Regions from separate parts of the Blautia acetica genome, predicted to be linked through region 4. Evidence: riboswitches for the same ligand, from Rfam matches in the RefSeq annotation. Region 4 holds a riboswitch; each other region holds the start of a gene.
The links. Region 4 has a riboswitch for cobalamin ahead of WBS51_RS04565 (hypothetical protein). Riboswitches for the same ligand answer to the same signal wherever they lie in the genome.

Region 1: another riboswitch for cobalamin. It lies ahead of nikB (nickel ABC transporter permease); the one in region 4 lies ahead of WBS51_RS04565 (hypothetical protein).
Region 2: another riboswitch for cobalamin. It lies ahead of WBS51_RS10620 (DUF4430 domain-containing protein); the one in region 4 lies ahead of WBS51_RS04565 (hypothetical protein).
Region 3: another riboswitch for cobalamin. It lies ahead of WBS51_RS08470 (energy-coupling factor ABC transporter permease); the one in region 4 lies ahead of WBS51_RS04565 (hypothetical protein).

The regions. Positions count from the first base shown of each region.
Region 1 is NZ_JBBEWO010000015.1:932-4,009, forward strand. It holds gene WBS51_RS10580 (pyridoxamine 5'-phosphate oxidase family protein) at 1-306, shown strand, start outside; gene WBS51_RS10585 (pyridoxamine 5'-phosphate oxidase family protein) at 338-970, shown strand; cobalamin riboswitch at 1,056-1,234, shown strand; gene nikB (nickel ABC transporter permease) at 1,369-2,307, shown strand; gene nikC (nickel transporter permease) at 2,308-3,078, shown strand, end outside.
Region 2 is NZ_JBBEWO010000015.1:7,626-10,703, reverse strand. It holds gene WBS51_RS10620 (DUF4430 domain-containing protein) at 1-1,948, opposite strand, end outside; cobalamin riboswitch at 2,119-2,306, opposite strand; gene WBS51_RS10615 (LysR family transcriptional regulator) at 2,350-3,078, opposite strand, start outside.
Region 3 is NZ_JBBEWO010000010.1:65,130-68,207, reverse strand. It holds gene cbiQ (cobalt ECF transporter T component CbiQ) at 1-330, opposite strand, end outside; gene WBS51_RS08475 (energy-coupling factor ABC transporter substrate-binding protein) at 355-657, opposite strand; gene WBS51_RS08470 (energy-coupling factor ABC transporter permease) at 659-1,405, opposite strand; cobalamin riboswitch at 1,556-1,736, opposite strand; gene hemA (glutamyl-tRNA reductase) at 1,893-3,078, shown strand, end outside.
Region 4 is NZ_JBBEWO010000004.1:178,474-181,551, reverse strand. It holds gene WBS51_RS04570 (MFS transporter) at 125-1,303, shown strand; gene WBS51_RS04565 (hypothetical protein) at 1,390-1,767, opposite strand; cobalamin riboswitch at 1,903-2,099, opposite strand; gene WBS51_RS04560 (small, acid-soluble spore protein, alpha/beta type) at 2,149-2,352, opposite strand; gene WBS51_RS04555 (PspC domain-containing protein) at 2,420-2,605, opposite strand; gene WBS51_RS04550 (DUF4097 family beta strand repeat-containing protein) at 2,635-3,078, opposite strand, start outside.

The DNA.
Region 1 (3,078 bases), on a different contig from region 4:
TGCTTTGAAAAAGAGGGGAAATTATGGTTTTGTACCAATCACACCAAGGATGTTTTTAAGGATATGAAAGAGAATCCCTATGTGGAAGTGACCGTATCCAGCCCGGATTATACCTGGATTCGATTGAACGGAAAAGCTGTTTTTGAGGATAATCGGGAGGTAAAAGAAGCCTGCATGGAGAATCCTATTGTAAAGGGACAGTACGAAACCGCAGACAATCCGATTTTTGAAGTGTTTTATTTGGCAGAAGCAAAAGCGGTTCTTGCAGATTTCTCCGGTAACCCGCCGAGAACCTATACATTTTAAGGATATTTTATAAGAGAAACGGGGGATTTTTATGACTGCACAGGAATGTTTGAAGTATATTGTGAAGGAACTGCATACTGTGGTGTTTTCCACAGTGGATGAAAAAGGCTATCCCGTCACTTGCGCCATTGATATGATGGATGGAGATGAAAGCAGTCTGTATTTTCTGACGGCCAGAGGAAAGCAGTTCTTCAGTCGCCTGAAAGCCAACAGACATATTGCGTTTACCGCCCTCCGGGGAAAAGATACCCTTTCCAGTATAGCGGTTTCCGTACAGGGAGAGGCAAAAGAACTGGGCAGCGGCAGAGTGGAAGACTTGTTTCAGAAAAATTCTTATATGTATGAAATTTATCCCACACGACAGTCGAGAGAAGCTTTGACCGTTTTTCAGATTTACAGGGGCCGGGGGGAATGGTTTGATTTGTCAAAAAAGCCCATAGAGCGCTTTGACTTTTCTTTCGGAGAAGCCAGCCGGAAGCAGGAGGGATATGTGATTACCCGGAAATGTATTCACTGCGGTGTGTGCAGTCAGACTTGTCCCCAGCAGTGTATTGACGTCGCTGCCGGGGTTATCAGGCAGCAAAATTGTCTGCACTGCGGAAACTGTTACCGCAGATGTCCGGTTAAAGCTGTAGAAAGGAGAGGACGAGGTGACACAGAGTGAAAGAAGACTTAAAAAGTGTATCCATAACAAATTGTGATACATAAAGTGTTGAATTTTCAAAATCTTCCAGTATAATTAGGGGCAGAAATCATAACAGGATATAAGTTGCGCAAGCATTCATAGAGAAACCGGTGCAAGTCCGGTACGGTCCCGCCACTGTAACAAGGAGTTTTTGCAGCGTATGCCACTGAAGGAAAACTTTGGGAAGGTGCTGTAGAAGCGGTGAGTTGAAGTCAGGAGAACTGCTTATATCTTTGGGAAGTTTCTCACGGCTGATGAGAACTCTTAAAATACGGTTAGGTACAAATAACAATATCGAATTTTATGAGTAGAGACAGTCTGTATATGCATATATCAGATTGTCTTTTTGCCGTTATAAAAACAGGAGGTGGAAGATTTTGAAAAAAGAAAACCTGGGCAGGCGGCTTTTGCAAATCGTAATTGTGCTTTTTGGAATCAGCTTTTTTACCTTTGGCCTGACCTATTTGTCCCCTGGTGACCCGGCAGAAATTATGCTTACCGAATGTGGAAATATTCCCACACCGGAGCTTTTGGAGCAGACCAGGGCAGAACTGGGGCTGGACAAGCCTTTTCTGGTGCAGTACGGAAACTGGTTAAAAGGGGTGCTGACCGGTGATATGGGAAAATCCTATTCCATGAAGGTTCCGGTGGTGGAAAAACTGGTATCCTGCTTTTTTCCTACCCTCAAGCTGGCACTGGCATCTTTGCTTATTATGATATTGTTTTCCATACCACTGGGAATATTGTCAGCAGTTTATCACAACCGCTGGCCGGACTATCTGGTGCGGGGCCTGACTTTTTTCGGCGTTTCGGTTCCCAATTTCTGGATTGGTCTGATTCTGCTCAGTATTTTCGGGGTGCAGCTTCGGTGGGTGACCGTGTCCGGGGGAAGTACCGATTTTAAATCCCTGGTGTTGCCGGCTGTTACCCTGGCTATTGCCATGTCTGCCAAATACACCAGACAGGTGCGGATTGCCGTGCTGGAAGAGCTGCAGCAGGATTACGTTACAGGGGCCCGTATGAGGGGACTTTCAGAGAAAAAGATTTTGTGGAAACATGTGCTTCCCAATGCTACGCTTCCTCTGGTAACGCTTTTGGGGCTTTCCCTGGGCAGTCTGCTGGGCGGAACGGCAGTGGTGGAAATTATTTATAACTGGCCGGGGCTTGGAAGCATGGCGGTAAAAGCCATTTCCTGCAGGGATTATCCTTTGGTGCAGGGCTATGTTTTGTGGATTGCCCTGCTCTACATGGGCATTAATCTTTTGGTAGACCTTTCCTATGAACGGCTGGACCCAAGACTGAAGGAGGAGCGGTAAGTGAAAATTTGGAAATTTTTGAAGACAAACAGGCAGTTTACACTTTTTCTCACACTGGCTCTGGGGATTGCCGCCATTGCCGTATTTGCACCGTGGATTGCTCCCAAAGATCCCTACGAGGCGGTGATGAGCCATTCTTTGCAGGCGCCGGGAGGAGAATATCTCTGCGGTACGGATAAGCTGGGAAGAGATGTGCTTTCCAGAGTTATCTACGGCACCCGTTCTTCTCTGGTCATGACCCTTTGTCTGGTTGCCGTGATTTTTGTGGTGGGAACTGCGCTGGGAATTCTGGCCGGATATTTCGGCGGGTTTGTGGATGCCGTGATTATGAGGATTGCAGATATGATGATTTCCTTTCCCGGACTGGTGCTGGCTATTGCCATTGCAGGTCTTTTAGGACCCAGTATGGTCAATGCCGTCCTTGCCATTTCGGCGGTGAGCTGGACAAAGTATGCCAGACTGGCTCGAAGTATGGTGCTGAAAATAAAGAAAAATCTTTACATTGAGGCAGCCGTAGTAACAGGAACCCGAAATCATAAAATCATTCTGAACTACATTTTGCCCAATATGATTACCACCATGGTGGTGACTGCGGCAACAGATATCGGAACCATGATGTTGGAACTGGCGTCCCTGTCCTTTCTGGGATTCGGCGCCCAGGCTCCGGTTCCCGAGTGGGGGCTTATGCTCAACGAGGGCAGAACTTATCTGACCAAGGCTCCCTGGCTGATGTTGTATCCGGGAATTGCCATCGTCATTGTGGTTGTTGTG
Region 2 (3,078 bases), on a different contig from region 4:
ATACTGCATCCTTTGGAATATCTGCATTCTGACAATCCAGTGCAATCAAAGCCCATATAGGGGCATTGGAGGTATCTTTGCCGATTTTCATCTTCAGTTCATCATTATAGAGCGCCTTCATCAGATTGACACCGTCAATATCTGTCAAATCTTTTCCCATAGCTGCCAAGGTAATGCTGACTCTTGCCACATCTGTGGCCCGAAGCTTTGTCAGCCCTGTTTTTAATTTTTCCGACACACTGGCATAATAAGCGTCCAGATTTTCCTGGCTGATGGTTCCGCCTGCACGAAGGGTTGTGAAAATATTCCATTCGTCTCCGTATGCATTTACAGGCTCTTTCTGCAGATAATCCATGCCATGCTGTATATCCTCTTTCACCAAAGCCGTATAGTCTGTATCGTCGGGAACTATACCGCCCTTGCTGACCAACACAGTAAACTGTACAGGCTTGCAGTCTGCCGTAGCGTCCCAGGGTGTTCCTATTACCTGTACTTCTCCGGCTTTTTTTGCCTTAATGGTGTGTACGGTTTTTCTGGGTGCATTTACATTTCCAACGACTGTCTGCACTTCATCTGTAACTTCTACAATTCCTTCCTTGCTGTAAGACCAGTTAAATCTCTGCTCCGTAGCATTGGAAGGTGTTGGTGTAATTTGAACGCTTTTGGAACTGCCTTCTTCCAGTTCATAGGTATCCTTTTCTGATTCTGCCTTTTGCAGGGGGTATTTATATTTGAATTCCACACTAATGTCCTGAGAAATATCCTTATCTTCCTGGCTGTAAATATGGAATTTTGCCACGCCTGCCTTCTTTGGCACAATGCCGTTTCCGAAATATTCCATAAACTCTGCAATTTCCGGTGTCTTTGCCTCCCAGACAAGCTTCTGATTTGTGGCATTATACGGCGTAAAGCTGCAGTTATAATCATCCGGGTCATTTCCTTTGGTGATACCTACATAGTAACCGCCCAGAGGATTCCAGGAATCTATATACCAGACACTTGGAACAGTAACCTGAAAGTCTTCCAACGCTACGTTTTTGGAGATGACCTTAAACTCTTTGGAAAGGCGTTGTTTATCTTCCCCCATGCCAAGCTTGAAAACAGCCTCTCCTTCGCTTTCCATGGTGAATTTGCTGCCCTCAGCATGATTCTGGATAATGCCGGGGCCGCTGATATTCTCATGATACATAGCGGCGACGGGAACCTTCTTAAATTCGTCTGAGCCTTTGACTCTGGCCTTTAAATAGGCAACTCCGCTGTCTGTTCCGTGCATTTCGTAAGGTTTGTCCAAAGATACTTCCTGGTCTCCTACGAAAACCTTCAGCTCTTCCACATTACTGGAAACATTGTTGATTTTAAATCTCTGGAAGACTTCTCCCATGTTGTCTGCGTTGCAGACATAACCTTCCACAACCCGGAGGTCTGCCGGCTGATACCGTCCGCTGGCATTTACCCAATAGTGTTTGGTATATTCTATATCCGATGTATACACTTTTGCGGATACATTCCAGTCTGGCCGTTTGTCTGTGCCTGCCAGAACAAAAGTACCTTCGTCCATGGCATTTAAAGTAAAGGTGTTGTTTTCATCCATTTCCTGTATTCTTCCGTCATCATACTGGAAGTATACATAGGGCTTTTCTTCTGCGGCCTGGTCTTCCGTGGTTTCTGCCTCTCCCGGCACCATTTCAGGAACCGAAATCTGCTCTGTTTCACCCGCTTCCGGCTGCACCGCTTCTTCCGGCTCCTGAATTTCTGACTCTTGATTTTCCGGCTCCTGGTAATGTTCCGTACTTTCCACGTTTTCTGCCTGCTGCTCATAAGCAGTGCTTTCTTCTGCTGCGGGCAATGTGTCTGCCTGCACCGGCACAGTAATACCCGATACCATGAGAACCATGGCCAGAACAATACTGAGCATTCGGCTGCCCGCACGTCGTTTCTTGTGTTTCATATGTTTTCTCCTTTTCTTTTTATTCTGCATAATTGTCCTATGTTTGTTTTGAGGAAATTTTGCATGCAAAAAAGGCTCTCTCATCTTTACCAGACAAAAGAGCCTCTATTATCACTTTACCATATTAAATTTTCATATTGTAAAACCGCAAAACATCCTCAGCCCGGAAACACGAAACGTTTATAACGGCAAGTCTTCTGACTCAACTTCTTCCGCAGAAATACCTTCTCGGGTTTTCCCCAATGGTACTATTTCCTTGTCCATTTCACAGTAGAGGTGACTGTATCCGATTTACACGGATTTCCTTTTTAACTCCGGACATGTAACACATCCGGTGACCGTTATTATTATGCAGTTATACCTTTCTTTCTACTCTATACTACACAATGTTAGTCAAAGTGTCAATGCATTTCTGCGAATTTGTCTTCCAGAAATTCCAAAAACTGTTTTGTGCAGATTCCAGGCTCTGTATCCGCCCGTCTGACGTAGCCGCAGGAAATATCTGCCCCACAGTCCTCCAGTTCCAGCTTATGGAGCCTGCTTTTCTTGTCACAGCACAAATCAAATCCGGTGCTGATATTTCCCAGCTCTGTTTTTAAAAGCAGCTGCTTCATAGCATGGGCGCTGTTCACCAGAACACCGTTTACCGCTTTTGCCCCATCCGGTATCTCGCCTTTTAAATGACGGGAATTGAGATTGTAAAAAGAAGGGATTTCCTCTGCCATATTCTGCACCAGGGAAATCTTCTGCAGGTCTGCTTTTTTTATGGTTTTCTGTTCATAATACGGACTTTTCGGCCCCACATAAAGAGCCAGCTTTGTTTCCCTCAGCAGGTGAAATTCCAGCCTCATCTTTTTCAAAAGTCGCTCTGAGGCCTTTTTCTGATGCGAGGAAATGAATACAAGACCTACCTGTGCCTGGCGGTGGGCCGTGCGGTGAATGACCTTATCCAAAGCTCCTTCCCAGTACCCTGCCTGCATTCCTTCCGCTTTTGCATAAAAGGAAGCAAAGATTCCGGCGAAACAACTGCTTGGCATGGCAGCTACTAAAAGAGGCTCCTTCTTTTCCAGGTTTTTCACATCCTGAATCGTCTGCAGGCTTTTGAGAATCTCTCTTACCTGTTCGTAAAC
Region 3 (3,078 bases), on a different contig from region 4:
AAAAAAGGAATGGTAGCTTGCCGTCAGATACCAGTTTCCAAGGGGAATGGCAAAGAAATCCATGGGGACCTGTTTTAAATTGAACATAATGGCTATGGTACTTAAAAACAAAAATGCCAGAGGTACGGTGAGAAACTTAAGATAACGCAAAACAGGGACTCCCCCTTTCCAAACGGTAAGAATCCCTGTCACAGCTAATACGATACCTGCCACCGCAGTCGAACGACTCATTACACAGATACACAGTGTAATCACTGCAAAGGCAAATTTCTCACTGGCATTTTCATATCTAAGCCGGGAATTGTAACACAGCTTATCAATGACTATCATAGAAACTCCTTTCGCCAGAGAACTTTAGTTTTCATCTTTCATCCATTTTTTACGCTCTACAAAACGTCCCATAAAAAAGGCAATGACGCCTACGCCAATACCGGTCTGGAGACAGAAGAGCAGGCTTTCCACTTCGCCGGGAAGTTCTCCGCCAATGAGCTTTTCAAAAATGGGGGTTGCCCAGGGTTCATAGGAGGAATCCACTTCCTCTACCACGGTGCTTCCGGCATCGTCGGAACCGCCGAATTCCGCGTCTTTTAAGACAAACAGCGGAACAAATGCAATTAAGAAAATAACCAGAATGGCCAGAATGACTTTTTTCTTCATCTTATTTTCCCTCCTTTAAATAACCAATCGCACGAAGTTCCGGTTTAGCATAGGTTTCCAGACCCATGATAATCAATACCGTGATGACGCCTTCAATAAGAGCCAGAGGAACCTGTGTAGGTGCAAATACCAGCAGGAATTTGCCTACTGCAGCGCCAAAGGTGGTATCCGCATGATGGGCAAGAGCCATCTGTACCGCAGTCACGCAGTATGTAAATAAGTCACCTAAAAATGCGGCCAAAAATACACAGACTTTTTTATCCACATTGGCCTTTTTCAGCACAACATAAAGACCATAAGATACAAAAGGTCCTGCGATTGCCATGGAGAATGTGTTTGCTCCAATCGTAGTCAGTCCGCCGTGTGCCAGTAAAATAGCCTGGAACAGGAGAACAATCAGCCCCAGAATGGAAACGGCAGACGGGCCAAACAGAATTGCTCCAAGCCCGGTGCCTGTCATGTGAGAACAGCTTCCGGTTACGGAAGGAATCTTCAAGGAAGAAATTACAAAGACAAAGGCGCCGGACATAGCCAGCAGGGTGACCAGATTTCGGTGTTCGTTTAAAGTTTTTTTGATAGACATGAATCCTGCAATGAGAAACGGTACGCACAGGACACCCCATGCGATGCAGAATCCTCCCGGAAGGTAACCTTCCATAATGTGCATGGCACTGACGGTTGGGACAATGCCGAAGGTAAGCGCAAAGGCGCTTGCCAGTACCAGAATACGTTTTTGATTTTTACTCATTTTTCTTCTCCCTTCTGATTTGCATGAATAAAATAAAAAACCTGTACGGCAGGGACCGACAGGCATCAGAAGAACAAGAGGTTATAGCAAGGTGAATTGATATGCTATGAGCCAACCTGTTCTTACACAAGGCCATCGTTCGTAACCTGTGTAAATCGCATGTATAAGGCAGGTCTTCTGACTCAGGTATCTTTGCTGCATTTTGCCTTCCCATTACAACAGTGGCATATTAAAATACAGCTCCTCCATTACAGCGGCGTGACCGTGTAAGATTTTCACTTAACTTTCCTATTCTCCTGCATAGCAGGCACCGTTATACATTCAATTCTTGTTCCATTGTAGCATATAGGGAAATTTTGTCAATGTTTTGTCAAATGAAATTGTACAAAAATCACAAAATACTTAAGTTGCACCCAAAAGAATTCTATGCTAAGATGAAAAAAGATTTTTAAGAAAAGCAACAAAAGATATGGGAGATTAAAAAACAATGAGTATTTCCATGATTGGCATTGACTACAGCAGAGCAGCCGTGGACATCCGCGCACAGTTTTCTTTTACCAAGAAAAACGCTGTAGCTGCAATGGAACATTTAAAGGAAGAACCGGGCATTGCAGGCTGTATTATTTTGTCTACCTGCAACCGAATGGAAATTTGGGCAAGCACCACGGAAGACTGGCAGGGTTCTCTCTATGAATTTTTGTGCCGGGAAAAAGGGAAAGAACCGGCAGAATATGCACAGTATTTTGCGGAAAGGACAGAAGAGGAAGCAGTAGAACATCTTTTTTATCTTACCAGCGGTCTGAAATCCCAGATTCTGGCAGAAGACCAGATCATTACCCAGGTAAAGGATGCTCTGAGTTTGTCCAGGGAAGCCTACTGCACGGACAATGTGCTGGAGGTACTGTTTCGCATGGCGGTGACGGCAGCCAAGAAGGTAAAGACAAAAGTCATCTTTTCCAGGGGCAACAGTTCCGTGATTCATCAAGCCATTCACTGCCTGGAGGAAAAGGGCTTTTCCTTGTCTGGCAAAACCTGCATGGTTATCGGAAACGGAGAAATGGGCAAGGTGGCGGCGCTGGCTCTTAGAGAAGCAGGTGCAGAGGTGACGGTTACGGTGCGCCAGTATCGAAGCGGCATTGTCAATATCCCCAAGGGCTGTGAGCGGATTAATTACGGTGACCGGGGAGAATTTCTGCCTCAGTGCGATTTGGTTGTCAGCGCTACGGCCAGTCCTAACTATACACTGACCAGGGAGCTTCTGGAAACCGTCCCGCCCGTGGAACATCTGGTATTGATTGATTTGGCCGTACCAAGAGATATTGAACCCTCTGCCGGAGAACTTTCCGGTATTACCCTGTACGACATAGACAGCTTTAAGATTGATGCGGTTTCTCCGAAGCTGCAGCAGAGTCTGGAAAAAGCCGGGGAAATTTTGCAGGAACAGATGGAGGATTTTTACAACTGGTATGGCGGCAGAGACTTAATTCCCAGAATCCAGGACATTAAGGCAGAGGCGGTGCAGGATTTAAATCTCCGGATACTGAAAATTCTGCGGAAAACTCCCATGGAAGAAAAAGACCGGGAAAATCTGCTGCAGGCCATTGATACAGCTGCGGCAAAGGTGGTTAACAAAATGATGTTCGGGCTGAAGGATTCTCTGGAAGAAAAGGAAT
Region 4 (3,078 bases):
TTTTTTAGATTCTGTTACTATTTCCGCATTACAAAGTGGGATTCTTCCATTGACGAAACTGCAGATTTGTTTTAGACTATACTCGATTTTGCATTTTCAATTTTAAAAAGAGGGGGACTTATCATTGTTTCAAGACAAAACTCAAAACAGACAATTTCTGTGCAGCTACGGCGTCTTCATCATAAATGGTATGCTTGCACTCTCCATTGGCTCACTCCTGCCTTATATCCGGGATTCCCGGGGACTGGCCTATGCTTTTTGCGGTATGATTGTCAGCCTTCATTCCGTAGGAAATCTGATTTCCAGCTTTGCCTGCGGCGCTTTATCCGAGGTCTGGGGAAGAAAGAAAAGCATTCTTTTTTTCAATTCTTTCATTGCCCTTTCCTACCTGGTCATTCTTCTTTCTGACAATAATTTTATGTTGGCACTGGCCTTTTTCCTCACCGGTATGGCCCGGGGCGCTACCAGTAATTTTTGCAACACCTCCATTAACGAACTGGCTCCCGGTAAGGCATCGCTCTTAAATGGCCTGCATGCCATGTTTGCTGTCGGCGCCTTTACTTTCCCGCTTCTGCTGCTTGCCATGACGCGGACAAACAGCGATAACTGGATTTACGCCTGTTCTTTCATGCTGATTATGGGGGTTTTAAGCTGGGTCATGTATTTTATGATTCCTGATTCTGTTAAAGAAAAAAAAGAAGAACAGATAAAAAAAGCTGCTGATTTTGCTTTTTTCAAAGAACCGCTGTTTTATCTCTGCACACTGACTCTTTTCTTCTATCTCTGTGCAGAACAGGGAGTAATTGGCTGGATGATTACTTACTTTAAGGATACCGGACTGCTGCCCGCATCTCTTTCTCAGGTCACGGCCAGCCTTTTATGGGTCATGATTCTAGCTGGCCGCCTTTTAACGGCTTGGCTTTCCACCAGAGTTCATAAGGAATGGCTGCTGCTTGTCATGGGCTTCGGACTGGTGGGATTTTTAATCCTACTGCTGTTCAGTTCCACTACACCGCTGATTCTTGTGGGAATTATGGGCTTTGGCTTCAGTATGGCAGGGCTTTATCCCACTACGGTTTCCTTTTCCGGAAGCCTTATCCAAAAATATTCTCTGGCCTGGAGTTTCATTCTCACTCTTGCCAGTTTCGGCTCTATTCTCATGCCGTCCATTATCGGTAAAATTGCAGAAACTGCCGGTATTTACTATGGTATGCAATCCATTATTGCAGTTGTGGTCATTGACCTGGTTTGCATTCTTCTGCTGGTAAGACATATACGAAAAATGAGAAAAAGTGCGCTTTAAAAAATGCAGTTAAGGGGTTTTTTAAGATTTAGAGCTTAAAAATCGGTATTTACCGACACCCCTTCCTGCATTTCTTTTATACAACTTTATATCCATGGTGTCCGGCAGAAACAGTACAAACTCATCGCCTCCAACCCTGCAGGCCAAGTCATAAAAGGAACAGCAATAAAAATTTCCTGTTTGTTTCCATCAAACTGAACATTAGAAATAGAAATGTCTGTCAGACAATGCACTTTCCCATTTTCCTTTTTATATTTTTTCCCATAAATACTATAACTTGAAATTTCCCGCTGAATTGCGGATAAGAGACTATGTAGAAATCTTTTTGATGGACACTCCCTGATTCCGGTCACGAAGCTTTCCTGCTCTCTGCGGAGGATGCGCGGTTTTGTTTGTTGCGGGAAAACAAAACCTGTAAACAGCCAAACAGGAAACATAGAATCAGGGAATATACCACCTGCCATTTAATCAATGCATAATTCTATAAGTTCAGGTTCACCTTTCGGCAATTCCATAAAAAAATCCACCTTCCTTGTGAAAGCGGACTCGTCAACTGTCTGTAAACAGTGTGAGGGATTTCAAACTTTGCACGGAAGTTATCACCTTACTACTACTAAGCAGGTTTCCTGACTCATGGCTCATCGCTTTGCCGCTCCTTCTCGTACTGCTTCGTACAATGGACTTCTGCGGCATCACTCCCCAAATACAGTGACCGGATCGCTCAGGACTCACACCTGATTCCCTTTTCACCAGTGTTGTGCGGTCAACACGGTGCACTTAATAGGTTTATGGAATTATACATTGATTATAATACCATTGCCTCCAAGCCGCGTCAAGCACTTTTCCTAATTTTCTCCTGTTTTTTGCTGTTCTCTTCGGCGTTTTGTCATAAGCCCGCCGATACGTCCCGTTTCCTTTGCAGACAGGCTTTTCCAGCCATTTGCAGCTACCCGGTCCAAAAGTCCCAGTTCTCCGGCAATTTCATATTTTATTTTTTCCTCTTCCGGAATATTGTTTAAATCAATTTTTTCTTCTTTTTTCTTTGCCATAAAAAAGCCACACTCCTTTCTAACTGGAGTATGACCCTTTTTTCTCACTTTATACCGTCTGTAAATTTTATTTTGGAATTACAATGGCTGCAATGATATAAGCCACAATTCCTGTGCCGCAGTTCATGCAGGTCAAGATAATCCATGCCAGCCTTATTAAAGTAGGGTCAATATTAAAATATTCTGCAATTCCTCCGCAGACCCCTGCCAACATATAATTTACAGAGGAACGATACAATCTTTTATCAGACATATGATAACTCCTTTCCTTGCTTCTATTTTTTATTTACTTTCAAACTCGATTTCCATATTTCCCATATCATTTGACACGTCTATGGTCTTTTGGCTGTCCGCATTTCCGAAAACGCCTTCCTGGTAACCCACATACTCCTTTCCATCCAGAACCAGATTGCCGCTGTCGCTTTCTGCATAAACGGTATAATCGTTTAGTTTTCCGGCACATTTCACCTGGAGATTTCCGGTGGAACACTCTATTTCTCCTGTTTGAAATTCCAGATACTCTGCCTGCACACTTCCGGTATCTGTTTCCAGATAAGCCTTATCGGTCCGCAGTTTTCCCACTGTTTTTATCTGAGCCGTATCGGAAACCAGCTCCAGATCTTTGAATGTTTTATTTTCCGGTACTTCTATCACAAGTTTTGTCTTTTCGCTGTCATGGTCGCCTTCGGCTTCTATATACAATTCCTTATTATCGGAGCTGCGGCT